2 regions of the Mesorhizobium sp. J8 genome follow, and region 1 is predicted to be linked to the other one. Evidence: riboswitches for the same ligand, from Rfam matches in the RefSeq annotation. Region 1 holds a riboswitch; the other holds the start of a gene.
What was found. A riboswitch is a leader RNA that binds a small molecule or an ion and turns the genes downstream of it on or off. The one in region 1 is predicted to bind S-adenosylmethionine.
Positions count from the first base shown of each region.

Region 1 (7,344 bases):
GCCGTCATTCAGTCGGATGTCCAGCATGCGTTCGAGATAGACGCTGGTCACCAGCTCACGCTCGCGCAGGTACGAAAGCACCTCGTCGCGCAGATTGCCCGGGACACGATAAGCGAGGCCGATGCACGAGCCGCCCCGGTCGAGACCGAGCACGAGGCCCGGCCGCGCCCGGGTGCCGCGATGCACGAAGGAATAGACGCAAAGCGACCGGCGATAGCCGTAGAGCCGGGCACGGCGCGTCTCGACATGGGCAAATCCGGGCCGCCAGATCAGCGACCCATAGCCAAAAACCCAAAAATCGCCCATATCGCCAAGCCTGATCGCATTCGAGTGAACGATACCGCACCGCCAAGGTGCCTCTTCTGTCCCCCGCTTGTTTGCGTATTGGTAAACGCCCGCTCGCCGGGTTAACGAGAGCCGCAGCATGACGTCAAGTGAAGAGCGATCGCCCAAACCCCGCCGCTGGCTGTTCTGGCTCGCCTCGTTCATCGTCGTGCTATTCGCCATCTACAGCGGCGGCTGGTTCTATCTCGCCGGCAGGCTCAAGACCGAAGCCGACCAGGCGGTGGCGCGGCTGGGCAGCAAGGGAATCGCCGCCGGATGCGCCAATCTCACCGTCAGCGGCTATCCGATGAGCTTCACGGTCTCCTGCGACAACATCGCCTATGAGGATGACGCCCGGAAGGTCGCGGCCTCCACCGGAAGCTTCAACGCCGTCGCCGGGATCACCGGCCCCTTGTCCCCGGTCGCCGATCTGCGCGGGCCGCTGAGGACGATGGCGCCCGGCATGCCGCCGCTATGGATCGACTGGGACCAGTTGCAGGCCAATATCAAGGTATGGTGGCCGCTGCCGCGGAGCGTCTCGCTGCGGGCCGACGGCCTTAACGGTCAGACCGATCCGCAGGACGACACGGATCCGATGCAATTGTTCAGCGCCGGCAAGGCGGCCGGCCAGTTGCAGCCGGTCGGCCAGGACATCAATTATGTCGGCAGCTTCGGCGATCTGGAGATCAACGCGGATGCTATCGACGGTCGCGTGCTGCCTGCGCTGGACGGCAGCGGTGACGTAACGCTGAAGAACGGCGTGGCGCTGATTGCCGCGCCCCCGAAAAGCCTACGCGGCCAGTCGATCGAGATTGCCAGGCTCGACCTGTCGTCGGGCACGGCGCGCGTCACCGTGTCCGGTCCGGTTTCGGTCGATGCGGAAGGGCTAATCGATGGGGACCTGACGATCAAGCTCAAGGATCCGAAAGCGGTGGCTTCTATCCTTGCCGGCGCCGTCCCCGAGCATAAAAGCGAAATCGAGCAGGGATTTGCCGCCCTGGCGATGCTCGGAAAGGAACCGTCGATGCCGCTGAAGATCGTCAAAGGCAAGGCCTCGCTCGGCTTCATTCCGCTCGGCAAGATCAAGCCTCTCGAGTAACGCGGCGATGGCGAAGCCGGTCAGACTGCTCAGCGTCGGCGCCTTCACCCTCGACACCATCCTTCGCGTCGAGACGCTGCCGGCGCATCAGGGCAAATTCATCGCCGGCGACGGCGTTCAGATCGCCTCCGGCATGGCGACGAGCGCCGCCTGCGCCGCGCATCGCCTCGGCGCCGAGGTCTCGCTTTGGGCAAGCGCGGGTGACGATCCGGTCGGCGACCAACTGATCGCCGACATCGAGGCCGAAGGCGTCGACTGCAGCCTTATCCGCCGCGTCCCTGGCGCGCGATCGGCGCTGGCCGCCATCGTTGTGGATGCGCATGGCGAGCGCATCATCGTCCCCTTCTACGACAAAAAGGCGCAAGCCGATCCCGAGGCGCTGCCGCTTGCCGACCTCTCCGGCTTCGACGCCGTGCTGGTGGATGTCCGCTGGCCGGGCGCCGCGGCGCTTGCTTTGAGCGCAGCCAGATCGATCGGCCGCCCGGCGATCCTGGACGCCGACACTGCACCCGTCGAAGTCCTGGAACGGCTCTTGCCGTTGGCTTCGCATATCGTTGCCTCGGAGCCCGCGGCGCGCATCGTCTGCGGCCACGCGCTGGACCCCGAAAGCGCCTGCGCCGACCTTGCATCGCGCACCGACGCCTTCGTCGCGGTGACCGGCGGCGCGGCCGGCACCTGGTGGCATGACCGAACGACTGGGCGCGTGCGCCATATCGAGGCGCCGAAGGTCAAGGCGGTCGATACGCTCGCCGCCGGCGACGTCTTCCACGGCGCTTTTGCCGTCGGCCTCGCCGAGGCCATGCCGATGGAGGAAGCCCTGCGCTTTGCCAGCGCCGCCGCCGCGCTCAAATGCCTGCGCTTCGGCGGCCGTCTGGGCGCGCCGGACAGGACCGAGACGCTGGCCATGATGGCGGCGCATTGGCCGCCAGTCCGAGAAGGCAAGGGGAGTTGAGATTCAGGTCAGGCCGAGTCGAATATCAGTTGCCTTTGGCCGGATGCTCGACGGCCTGCCGGCCGAAATCCGGCACATCGATATCCTGGCCGGCCTCGATGATCGAGCGGCGGATGGCGCGGGTGCGGGTGAAGAGGTCGAAGAGCTTCTCGCCGTCGCCCCAGCGGATCGCCCGCTGCAGCGAGGCCAGATCCTCCGAGAACCGCGCCAGCATCTCCAGGATCGCATCCTTGTTGTGCAGGCACACATCCCGCCACATGGTCGGATCGGAGGCGGCAAGGCGGGTGAAGTCGCGAAAACCGGAGGCGGAGTATTTGATGACCTCGCTCTTGGTCACCGCTTCCAGGTCGTCCGCCGTGCCGACGATGTTGTAGGCGATGATATGCGGCAGATGCGAAACGATCGCGAGCGTCATGTCGTGATGCTGCGGGTCCATCGTGTCGATGTTGGAGCCGCAACGCCGCCAGAATTCCGAAAGCTTTTCGAGCGCGGCGGGATCGGTGCCCGGCAGCGGCGTGAAGATGCACCAGCGGTTCTCGAAGAGATCGGCGAAGCCGGCATCGGGTCCGGACTTTTCCGTGCCGGCCAGCGGATGTCCGGGGATGAAATGCACGCCCTCCGGCACATGCGGCTGCATTTGCGCGATCACCGAGGCCTTGGTCGAGCCGACATCGGTGAGGATGGCGCCCTTCTTCAGCGCCGGCGCGATCTCGGCCGCGACCTCGCCGGACGAGCCGACCGGCACCGAGACGATGACGAGATCGGCGTCGCGCACCGCTTCTTTTGCATCCGTCGAGTAGGAATCGCCGAGACCGAGCTCCTCGGCGCGCTTCAGCGTCGAGGCGCTGCGCGTCGCGATGGCGATGTGCCTGGCAAGCCCTTCGCGGCAGATGACGCGGGCGAGCGACGAGCCGATCAGGCCGATGCCGACCAGCGCTATTTTCTCGAACATCGGTGATGCCATGGGTGTTCTAGCTTTTCAGGAAGGTCTTGAGCGCATCGACGACGCCGCGATTGGCTTCCTCGGTGCCGACGCTCATGCGCAGCGCGTTGGGGAAGCCGTAGCCGGTGACGCGGCGCAGGATGTAACCGCGGGCGCTCAGATAATCGTCCGCGGCCGCCGCCGAATGCTTCTGGTCGTCGGGAAAATGGATCAGCACGAAATTGCCGACGCTGGGCGTGACGCGCAGGCCGAGTCCGGTCAGCTCGGCGCTGAGCCAGGCCAGCCATTTCTCGTTATGCGCCACGCTGCGCTCGATATGGGCGCGGTCGCGGATCGCGGCGATGCCGGCCTCGATCGCGGTGGCGTTGACGTTGAACGGGCCGCGGATGCGGTTGATCGCATCGACGATATGCGCCGGCCCGTACATCCAGCCGATGCGGGCGCCGCCGAGGCCGAGCTTGGAGAAGGTGCGGGTCATCACCACGTTCTCGGAGCTGCCGGCGAGCTCGATGCCGGCTTCGTAGTCGTTGCGCCGTACATATTCGGCATAGGCGGCGTCGAGCACCAGGAGCACGTTCTTCGGCAATGCCGCGTGCAGCCGGCGCACTTCCTGGAACGGCACATAGGTGCCGGTCGGATTGTTGGGATTGGCGAGGAACACGATCCTCGTCTTGGGCGTCACCGCGGCAAGGATCGCGTCGACATCGGCGCGCTCGTCGGTTTCCTTCACCGCGACCGGCTTGGCGCCGGCCGCCTGGATGTAGATCTTGTAGACCATGAAGGCGTGTTCGGTGAACACGGCCTCGTCGCCCGGCGCGAGATAGGTCTGCGCCAGGAGCCCCAGGATCTCGTCGGAGCCGTTGGAGCAAATGATGTTCGCCGGATTGAGCCCATGCACATCGGCGATCGCCTCGCGCAACCGCCGTGCCGTGCCGTCGGGATAGACGTCGAGCTTCGCCGCAACCTCGCGCGCGGCCTCGATCGCCTTCGGCGAGGGTCCCAGCGGATTTTCGTTCGACGACAGCTTGTAGACCTTCGTCACGCCGGCCGGGGCAGTGCTTTTTCCCGGTACATAGGCCTCGATGTCCATGATGCCCGCGCGGGGCGTCGGACGGGGCTGATCCTGCTTCATGTCACAAATCCGTCGAGAAGGCCTTCAAGGCCGCAGCGGAAATACAGGCCACGGGCTGGAATGTCGAGTGCCGCCGCTTGGCGTAAGCGGGCCGCCCGCCAGCAGGCTACCCGTTGACGAAGCGCGGCGCTGGTCCTAGAAGGACTGCCAGACTTCCGTGGTGATTTGGCCGGTCGGCTTGCAGCCACGTTAAACAACTTGCTAAAGGGCCGTTTGCAACCTGTAACCGGCTTTGCGACGGCAAGCCGGTTTTTTGTTGTCCGCTCCCGGCCGGACACCGCATCGGGACAAGACCGATGCGGCACAGGATTGAGGACGGACATGGCCGCTCAGCGCGCTGCAAGAACCAAGGACGAGGTCGACCATCCGTCGAGCCCGGTGCTGCAGTTTGGCCCCGACAAGCCGCTGAAGCTCGACGCGGGCACGCTGCTTTCTCCTTTCCAGATCGCTTACCAGACCTACGGCAGCTTGAACGACGCGCGCTCCAACGCCATCCTCGTCTGCCACGCGCTGACCGGCGACCAGCACGTCGCCAACACCAATCCGGTGACCGGCAAGCCGGGCTGGTGGGAGGTGCTGATCGGTCCCGGCAAGATCATCGACACCAACCGCTTCTTCGTGATCTGCTCCAATGTCGTGGGCGGTTGCCTCGGCTCGACCGGCCCGGCCTCGACCAACCCGGCGACCGGCAAGCCCTATGGGCTCGACCTGCCGATCATCACCATCCGCGACATGGTGCGCGCGCAGGCGATGCTCATCGATCATTTCGGCATCGAAAAGCTGTTTTGCGTGCTTGGCGGCTCGATGGGCGGCATGCAGGTGCTGGAATGGGCAGCAAGCTATCCGGAGCGGGTCTTCTCGGCGCTACCGATCGCCACCGGCGCCCGCCATTCCTCGCAGAACATCGCCTTCCATGAGGTCGGCCGGCAGGCCGTCATGGCCGATCCGGACTGGCATGGCGGCAAATATCTCGATTTCGGCAAGCGGCCGGAAAAGGGGCTGGCCGTCGCGCGCATGGCCGCCCACATCACCTATCTTTCGGAAGCCGCGCTTCACCGCAAGTTCGGCCGTAATTTGCAGGACCGCGAGGCGCTCACCTTCGGCTTCGACGCCGATTTCCAGATCGAGAGCTATCTGCGCCACCAGGGCATGACTTTCGTCGACCGCTTTGACGCCAATTCCTACCTCTATCTGACCCGCGCGATGGATTACTTCGATCTTGCCGCCGATCACGGCGGGCGCCTCGCTGACGCCTTCGCCGGCACCAGGACGCGCTTTTGCCTGGTCTCCTTCACCAGCGACTGGCTGTTCCCGACCGAGGAGAGCCGCTCGATCGTGCATGCCTTGAACGCGGCGGGCGCTTCCGTCTCCTTCGTCGAGATCGAGACCGATCGCGGCCATGACGCCTTCCTGCTCGACGAACCGGAACTGTTCGCGGCCATCAACGGCTTCATCGCCTCGGCGGCTCGCGCCAGGGGGCTCAGCCTATGAGCGTCAATCGCGCCCAGCGTGTCGACCTCGAAGTCGTCACCGACCTCATTCCGGCCAATTCGCGCGTCCTCGATGTCGGCTCCGGCGACGGCGTGCTCCTGGAACTGTTGCAGGAGACCAAACAGGTCGACGGCCGCGGGCTGGAACTGTCGCAGCGCGGCGTCAACGAATGCGTGGCGCGCGGGCTATCGGTCATCCAGGGCGACGCCGACACGGATCTGAAATTCTACGCCGACAAGGGCTTCGACTTCGTCGTGCTCTCGCAGACGCTGCAGGCGACGCGTAACCCGAAGATCGTGCTCGACGAGCTGCTTCGGATCGGCAACCGCGCCATCGTCTCCTTCCCCAATTTCGGTCACTGGCGCGTGCGCTTTTCGCTGCTGATCAAAGGCAGGATGCCGGTCACCAAGGATCTGCCCTATTCCTGGTACGACACGCCCAACATCCACTTCTGCACCATCCGCGACTTCGTCAATTTGTGCGAGGAGCTTGGCGCGACCGTCGAAAAGGCGACCGCGCTCGACGCCAACGGCCAGAAGATCGGCCTGTCGATGCCATGGTGGTTCTGGAACTTCTTCGGCCAGCAGGCGGTGTTCTTGCTGAAGCGCTGACGCTCGATGCGCCCTCATCCAAGCACATCCGTAGCCTTGTGCGGATGCTCGACGCCGTCGACAAAGATCACGTCCGACTGCGAATTCTCGGTGCGTAGCGAAAGGATCGCCTGATAGGCCGGCGAATTGTACCAGTCCCGTACATGCTGCCTGTCCGGGAACTCGATGACGATCAGGTGCCCTGGCCAGTTGTTCTCGACAAGCTCGACATCGCCGCCATGGACAAGGAAACGTCCGCCGAACGGCGCCAGCGTGGCGTCTATCTTCTCAAGATATTCGATCATCCAGGGACCCGGCGTGACTTGGCGCATATGGGCAACGGCGTAGGCGGTCATGGTGCTGCTCCTTGATGGGTCGAAGCCGATCACCCGGCCTCGTCGGGATCACCATGCGGGAACCAGCTAGTCCGGTCGATTACCTCGGGCGTCATAGGGACAAAGCCGTCGCTGGGACCTGCTGGCGGACCATCCAATCAAGGCTGAGGCCGATTGTGTTGCCATCAAACCGCAATGTTGCGGAAAAGCCACCAGTTTTTGGGCATTTCCAGGCCGGCCTGGCGTGACACAAAGGTGGCTTTTTTGTAGCGTCGGCCGCAAATCACAGGTGGGACAAGAACATAGCCATCAAACCCATCCGACACACGGAAGAAACGACCGGTAGTGGCAGCCCGATGTCGAGCGAAGACATTCCGCTGATTACGGTGATCACGCCGACCCACAATCGGCGCAGCCAGGTCGTGCGCGCGGTGGAAAGCGTTCTGGCGCAGACACTTACCCGCTTCGAGCATATTGT
Region 1 covers NZ_AP024109.1:6,039,741-6,047,084, forward strand. The annotation lists gene MJ8_RS28835 (gamma-glutamylcyclotransferase) at 1-306, opposite strand, end outside; gene MJ8_RS28840 (DUF2125 domain-containing protein) at 425-1,423, shown strand; gene MJ8_RS28845 (sugar kinase) at 1,431-2,375, shown strand; gene MJ8_RS28850 (prephenate/arogenate dehydrogenase family protein) at 2,401-3,339, opposite strand; gene hisC (histidinol-phosphate transaminase) at 3,347-4,450, opposite strand; SAM riboswitch at 4,598-4,675, shown strand; gene metX (homoserine O-acetyltransferase MetX) at 4,772-5,941, shown strand; gene metW (methionine biosynthesis protein MetW) at 5,938-6,552, shown strand; gene MJ8_RS28870 (DUF1330 domain-containing protein) at 6,567-6,887, opposite strand; gene MJ8_RS28875 (glycosyltransferase family 2 protein) at 7,223-7,344, shown strand, end outside.

Region 2 (7,344 bases), 1.6 Mb from region 1:
CGCCAGATCTCCGCAGAACTCACCGCGCCGCCCTGAAATGCTTCGAGAGCTTCAGGCCCTGCGCCTGGTAGTTCGAGCCGAGATCGGTGCCGTAAAGCGCCTGCGGGGGCTTCAGCATGTGCTCGTAGACGAGGCGGCCGACGATCTGGCCGTGGTCGAGGATGAACGGCACCTCGTGACTGCGCACTTCGAGCACCGCGCGGCTGCCGCTGCCGCCCGCGGCGGAATGGCCGAAGCCCGGATCGAAGAAGCCGGCATAGTGGACGCGGAATTCGCCGACCAGCGGATCGAAGGGGGTCATCTCGGCGGCGTAGAGCGGCGGAACATGGACCGCTTCCCGGCTCACCAGGATGTAGAATTCGTCCGGATCGAGAACCAACTCGCCGGCGCCGCTCTTATAGATCGGCTCCCAGAAATCGACGACGTCCTGCGCGGCGCGCTTGTCGACGTCGACCAGGCCGGTGTGGTGCTTGCCGCGATAGCCGACAAGGCCGTCCTTGTCGCCGTCGAGGTCGATGGAGAGCGCGATGCCGCCGCCGGAAATGTTGGGCGGCTCGGTGGCGACCAGCATCTCGGCGCGATGAAGGTCGCGCAGCTCGCTCTCCGAGAGCACCGCATTGCCGGTGCGGAAGCGTATCTGCGACAGGCGCGAGCCGGCGCGCACGACGATCGGGAAGGTGCGCGGGCTGACTTCGAGATAGAGCGGGCCGTGATAGCCGGCGGCGATCTTGTCGAACTCGTGGCCGCGATCGGTCATGACGCGGGTGAAGATGTCGAGCCGGCCGGTCGAGCTCTTGGGATTGGCTGAGGCCGAAACCTCGCCTGGCAATGCCAGGCTTTCAAGCAAAGGCACGATGTAGACGCAGCCGGTTTCCAGCACCGCGCCCCGGGTGAGGTCGATCTCGTGCAGCTTCAGCCGTTCCAGCTTGTCGGCGACCAGGTGATCGGGCCCCGGCAAGAAGGAGGCGCGCACGCGATAGGCCTTGTCGCCGAGCCTGAGATCGAGGCTGGCCGGCTGGATCTGGTCGGCGTCCAGCGCGCGCGGCGACTTCAGCGCGCCGGCTTCGAACAGCGCCGCGATGTCCTGATCCGGAAGAATGCCTGTCTGCCGCAAAGGCTGGCTCCGTTCACAAGGCCGGGCGAGGATCTATGCAGGCTCTTGCCGCCCGGCTGGTACAAACCTCTTAATGAAGCCGGCAATTGACGCAAGCTCGGCGCTCATTTAAAGGGTCGTTATCCCGTGGTGATTTGGCCGGTCGGCTTGCAGCCACGTTAAACAAGTCGCTAAAGGACCGTCGAGCCGCAAGGCTATATGGACCGGTTGCGACTTTCGCGGCCGGTTTTTTTGTGTCTGGAAGCAGGGCTATGAGCACCAAGAAGCGCAACTGGAAACCTCAGACGGCACTCGTGCATGGCGGAACGCTGCGTTCGCAATATGGCGAGACCGCCGAGGCGATGTATCTCACCCAGGGCTATGTCTACGAGACGGCGCAGGCGGCGGAAGCCCGCTTCAAGGGCGAGGAGCCGGGCTTCATCTATTCGCGCTACGCCAACCCGACCGTCGATATGTTCGAGAAGCGCATGTGCGCGCTGGAAGGCGCCGAGGATGCCCGCGCCACCGCCTCCGGCATGGCCGCGGTTTCCGCAGCCCTGCTCTGCAGCGTGAAAGCCGGCGACCATATCGTGGCGGCGCGCGCGCTGTTCGGCTCCTGTCGCTGGGTGGTGGAGACGCTGGCGCCGCGTTACGGCATCCAGGCGACGCTGATCGACGGCACCGACGTCGCCAATTGGGAAAAGGCGGTTCGGCCAAACACCAAGCTGTTCTTCCTGGAAAGCCCGACCAATCCGACGCTGGAGGTGGTCGACATCGCCGCGGTCGCCAAGCTCGCCAATTCGATCGGCGCGCGCGTCATTGTCGACAATGTCTTCGCCACCCCGCTGCAGCAGAAGCCCTTGCTGCTCGGCGCCCATATCGTTGTCTATTCGGCGACCAAGCACATAGACGGCCAGGGCCGCTGCCTCGGCGGCGTCATCCTGTCGGACAAGAAATGGATCGACGAGAACCTGCACGACTATTTCCGTCACACCGGCCCGAGCCTGTCACCCTTCAACGCCTGGACGCTGCTCAAGGGTCTGGAGACGCTGCCGCTGCGCGTGCGCCAGCAGACCGAAAGCGCCGGCAAGATCGCCGATTTCCTGGCCGGGCGGCCAGAGATCGCGCGCGTCATCTATCCGGGCCGCGCCGATCATCCGCAGGCCGATGTCGTCAAGAAGCAGATGTCTGGCGGGTCGACGCTGATCTGCCTTGACGTCAAGGGCGGCAAGCAGGCGGCCTTCGCCTTCCAGAACGCGCTCGACATCGTGCTGATCTCGAACAATCTCGGCGACGCCAAGAGCCTGATCACACATCCGGCGACGACGACGCACAAGAACCTGAGCGACGAGGCGCGGGCCGAGCTCGGCATAGGACCGGGTACACTCCGGCTTTCCGTCGGCCTGGAAGACGCCGACGATCTGCTGGAGGACATCGAGCAGGCGCTGAAGGCGGCAAAATAAACCTGTAAACACCGCGGGCGATCGCTTCAGGCGATCTCCTCGAGCTCCGTCAACTCGCGGGTGCGGATGGTCATGGCGTTGCCGCGCCATTCGACAGCGCCGCCGAACCAGGCGCGCGCCCAGACGGCAGGCAGCATCGCATCGCGCACGATCATCGCGGTGACGCTGCGTGGCGACAGGTACCAGCCCTTGGCAGCGGCCAGCAGGCACTCCGGCAGATAGGCGATCGCCAGCGCGCACAAAGCCGTCGTGGGCAGGCTGACGCCTGCGCTTGCCGCAGCAACCAGCGCCAACAGCAGCGGCACCGCGGCGCCGGTCAGGATCTCGGGCGCGAAGAACAACGGGAACGTCACCCGGCGCAGTCGCGCCCAGCGCGTCTGCCGCGACCATATCTCGGCGAAGCTGCGCAGGCCCAGCGGCTGCTCGAAGGGCGAGGCGACAAGATGGACGCTAAGGCCAAGCCCATTGACCAGCTTGGTGGCCGCCGCATCTTCGGCGATCTCGGCGGCCAAAGCCTGGATGCCGCCGTTTGCATCCAGCATCGGCCTGTTCCAAAGCATGCTCTTGCCCTGGGCAAAGCCGAGGCCGAGCGCTTCGCCGGCATATTGCCAGCGCGCCTGCAGCGTGTTGAGGAAGGCGCATTCGACTTCAGCCCAAAAACCATCGGGCCGCGAGCCGATCGGCGTCGAGCAGACGAGGCCGGTATCCGGCCGCCAGGCCGCCATCAGGTGCTGCACATAGTCCTTCGGCATCAGCACGTTGGAATCGGCGAGGATCACCCAATCATATCGCGCCGCCTGCCAGCCCTTGACGCAGTTGTTGAGCTTGGGATTGGCGCTGACGCGGTCGTCGCCGATCAGCAGCCGCGCCGGAACGTTGGGGTGGCGCGCGATCGCCGCATCGATCAGCCTCACCACCGGGTCCTCGCCATGCGCGACGCAGAAGATCAGCTCATAACAGGGCCAATCGAGCGAGAAGGCGCGCTGAAGGGTCTCCTGCGTGAACGTCTCGACGCCGCGCGACGGAACGATGATCGAGACCGGCTGCGCGCCGGCGGGCGGCGCAATGACATGGCGCCGCTTCAGCCGCGACGAGGCGAGCAGGATGCTGGCGAGGTTGGAGAGAAGAAGGGCTGACGAAGCGAGGCCGGCTGCGATAGTCAGTTCCATCGAGATTTTGTCACTCTATCTCTTTGTTTTCACGCAATTCCGGACGGAAAACCGCTCATGCTTTTCCTGGAATTGCCCTTGGCCGCAGCCAGCCATTTCATCAGTTACAGAGCGCCCGAGTCGCCCGGCACGGTTTGTGCACACCAACATTGTCATGTGTCACTTAAATGACATTGTTTTTCGGCACGTGCGCTACAAGGCTGGCAGGATGGTCGACGCCGCGCCTCCAACAGCGAAGCGCGACGAATGTTCCGCGGCGGCAACCGGAGTGGCCCATGTATCGCGCAGTGACGCGCAACATCGAAGTGGTGGTCAGACCCTTCTATCTGGAGGATCGCTCCGATCCGTCCGAGAACCGGTATGTCTGGGGCTACCAGGTGACGATCGACAACCGCTCCGACGAGTTCGTGCAGCTTTTGTCGCGCTATTGGCACATCACCGACGGGCAGGGCCGGGTCGAGGAGGTCCGCGGCGCCGGCGTCGTCGGCGATCAGCCTGAACTCAATCCCGGCGACAGCTATCAATACACATCAGGCTGTCCGCTCTCGACGCCGTCGGGCATCATGGTCGGCCACTACACCATGCGCAACGGCCGCGGCGAGACGTTCGATATCGCCATACCGGCTTTCTCGCTCGACATGCCGGGGACGAAGCGGACGGTGAATTAACCTCCTTCTCCCCGTTTTACGGGGAGAAATGCCCGGCAGGGCAATGAGAGGGCGGCGCCGGCTTCCGAGAATTTCGTCAGGACGGGGCAAGGGTTCCAACCTCGCCTACGTTGGCGCCGCCCCTCATCCGCCCTTCGGGCACCTTCTCCCCGTGGAGGGGAGAAGGAAGGAGCGTTACTCCGCCCCGAACTCGGCCGGATCGAAGTCGTATTGCGTCGAGCAGAATTCGCAGGCGACATGGATGCCGCCGTCCTCGGTCGAGTCCCTGATCTCCTGCGCCGAAAAGCCTTCCAGGATGCCGCGGATTTTATCGCGCGAGCAGGAGCATTGGTCGGCGACCGGCACGCCGCTGAAAACGCGCACGCCGTGCTCGTGGAACAGCCGGTAGAGCAGCCGTTCGGCGCCCACTGTTGGGTCAATGAGCTCGGTCGGCTCGATGGTGCCCAGCAGCGCCAGCAATTCCTGCCAGGAATTGTCGGCCGGATGGTCCGTCACCTCGCGGTCGTCGCCGTCGCCGCCCGAAATATCGGGAATGCGCATGCGCTCGGGCGCCTGAGGCAGGAACTGCGCCAGGATGCCGCCGGCGCGCCACTGCTCGCGCGCGCCGGCCGGGCCGGGCGTGACCAGCTTGGCGACCGACATCTTGATCTCGGTCGGGATCTGCTCCGACTGGCGGAAATAGGTGCGCGCGGCGTCCTCCAGCGAGGTGCCGTCGAGCTGGACGATGCCCTGGTAGCGCTGCATATGTGCGCCCTGGTCGATGGTCAGAGCCAGCACGCCGTTGCCGAGCAGCGCCTGCTGCGAGGTCTCGCCGGCGTCGTTCAGCGCCCGCAGCCGGTCGGCATCGAAGCGCGCATAGGCGCGCAGCGCATGCGGCGTGGTGAAATCGGCCACCAGCATGTCGACCGGACCGTCGGTGCGGGTCTGCAAGATGAACTTGCCTTCGAATTTCAGCGAGGTGCCGAGCAGCACGGTGAGCACGCAGGCCTCCGCCAGCAGGCGGGCGACGGGCTCGGGATAATTGTGGCGGCTCAGAATAGCGTCGAGCATCGGCCCGAGCTGCACGGTGCGGCCGCGCACATCGAGCGGCGCGACCTCATACGGAACGACGTGATCGTCGCCGGCGAAGCCGAATTCACCGAGTTGGGGTTTATGCTCAGCCAAGGTATGGGTTTCCAACATGACAAAACTCCGGGGCGCAGCCATGCCGCCCGAAGAGCCGCATGCGTCGAAGCGCGTTCAATTTACGTGATGGCCCGCAAATAGGCATCACATACCCCCAGATCAAGTTGACGCCGATCGGGACCGGAAGCGATCAGGTCCGCCGTCTCAAGCGCCCAGGCACCAGGCCAGCACCGCCTTCTGGGCGTGCAGCCGGTTCTCGGCCTCGTCGAAGACCACCGAATGCGGCCCGTCGATCACCTCGTCGGTGACCTCCTCGCCGCGATGCGCCGGCAGGCAGTGCATGAACAAAGCATCGGGCTTGGCCCTTGCCATCAGCGCGGCATTGACCTGATAGGGCAGGAAGACGTTGTGACCGCGGGCGCGGTGTTCCTGGCCCATCGAGACCCAGCTATCGGTGACGACGCAATCAGCCTGGTCGACGGCTTCCTCGGCGGACTTGGCAAACCGGACCTTGCCGCCATTGGCTTTCGACCAGTCGACATATTTCTCGAATGGCTCGCTGCCCTCCGGCACCGCGACATTGAGGTTGAAGCGGAACCGCGCAGAGGCTTCGAGCAGCGAATGCAGCACATTGTTGCCGTCGCCGGTCCAGGCGAAGGTCTTGCCGGCCACCGGACCGCGATGCTCCTCATAGGTCATGATGTCGGCCATGAGCTGGCACGGATGCGTGTCGTCGGTCAGCCCGTTGATGACCGGAACGGTGGCGTTCTCGGTGAGTTCGATCAGCCGGTCATGCGAGGTGGTGCGGATCATGATGGCGTCGACATAGCGCGACAGCACTTTCGCCGTGTCGGCGATGGTCTCCGACCGGCCGAGCTGCATCTCGGTGCCGGTCAGCATGATGGTTTCGCCGCCAAGCTGGCGCATACCGACATCGAAGGACACGCGCGTGCGCGTCGACGGCTTGTCGAAGATCATCGCCAGCACCTTGCCGTCGAGCGGTTTGGAGCGCTCGCCCGCCTTGAGCCTGGTCTTTCGCGCCACCGCGTCGTCCAGCATCGAGCGCAGGTCGCCCGCGGAAACGGCGGATAGATCGGTGAAGTGGCGAACACTCATCGGCAGGTTCCAGAAATTATTTCGCGGCTTCGGCCGCAATCGCGTCGGTCAGGACTCTGGCGCCGCCGCGAATGCGCTCCAGCGCTTCGCCGATCTCCTCGTCAGTAACGGTGAGCGGCGGCAGGAGGCGGATGACATTGTCGCCCGCCGGCACGGCAAGCAGGTGCTGATCGCGCAGCGCCATATTCACCTTGGTGTTGGGCATGGCGCATTTCAGGCCGAGCATCAGGCCGGTTCCCCTGATGCCCTCGATGACGTCGGGAAATTCGTCCGCGACCCCGGCCAGCCCCTGTTTCAGAAGCAGCGCCTTGCGCTGCACGTCCTCAAGGAAACCGTCGGCCAGCACCACGTCGAGCACGGCGTTGCCGACCGCCATCGCCAGCGGATTGCCGCCGAAGGTGGTGCCGTGCACGCCGGCCGTCATGCCGGTCGCCGCCTCGTCCGTGGCAAGGCAGGCGCCCATCGGGAAGCCACCGCCGATGCCCTTGGCGATCGCCATCAGGTCGGGCGTGACGCCCGCCCACTCATGCGCGAACAATTTGCCGGTGCGGCCGATGCCGCACTGGACCTCGTCGAAGATCAAAAGCAGGCCGTGCTGGTCGCAGAGCTGGCGCAGCCGTTTCAAGGACTGCGTCGACACCGGGCGAATGCCGCCCTCGCCCTGCACCGGCTCGATCAGGATTGCCGCCGTCTCCGGCGTGATCGCTTTT
Region 2 covers NZ_AP024109.1:950,932-958,275, reverse strand. The annotation lists gene MJ8_RS04530 (2'-deoxycytidine 5'-triphosphate deaminase) at 20-1,114, opposite strand; SAM riboswitch at 1,231-1,308, shown strand; gene MJ8_RS04525 (O-succinylhomoserine sulfhydrylase) at 1,366-2,556, shown strand; gene MJ8_RS04520 (ceramide glucosyltransferase) at 2,583-3,725, opposite strand; gene apaG (Co2+/Mg2+ efflux protein ApaG) at 4,001-4,393, shown strand; gene MJ8_RS04510 (Hsp33 family molecular chaperone) at 4,568-5,599, opposite strand; gene argF (ornithine carbamoyltransferase) at 5,723-6,634, opposite strand; gene MJ8_RS04500 (aspartate aminotransferase family protein) at 6,651-7,344, opposite strand, start outside.
Region 2: it holds a riboswitch for S-adenosylmethionine, as region 1 does, so the genes downstream of both, MJ8_RS04525 (O-succinylhomoserine sulfhydrylase) here and metX (homoserine O-acetyltransferase MetX) in region 1, are expected to answer to the same signal.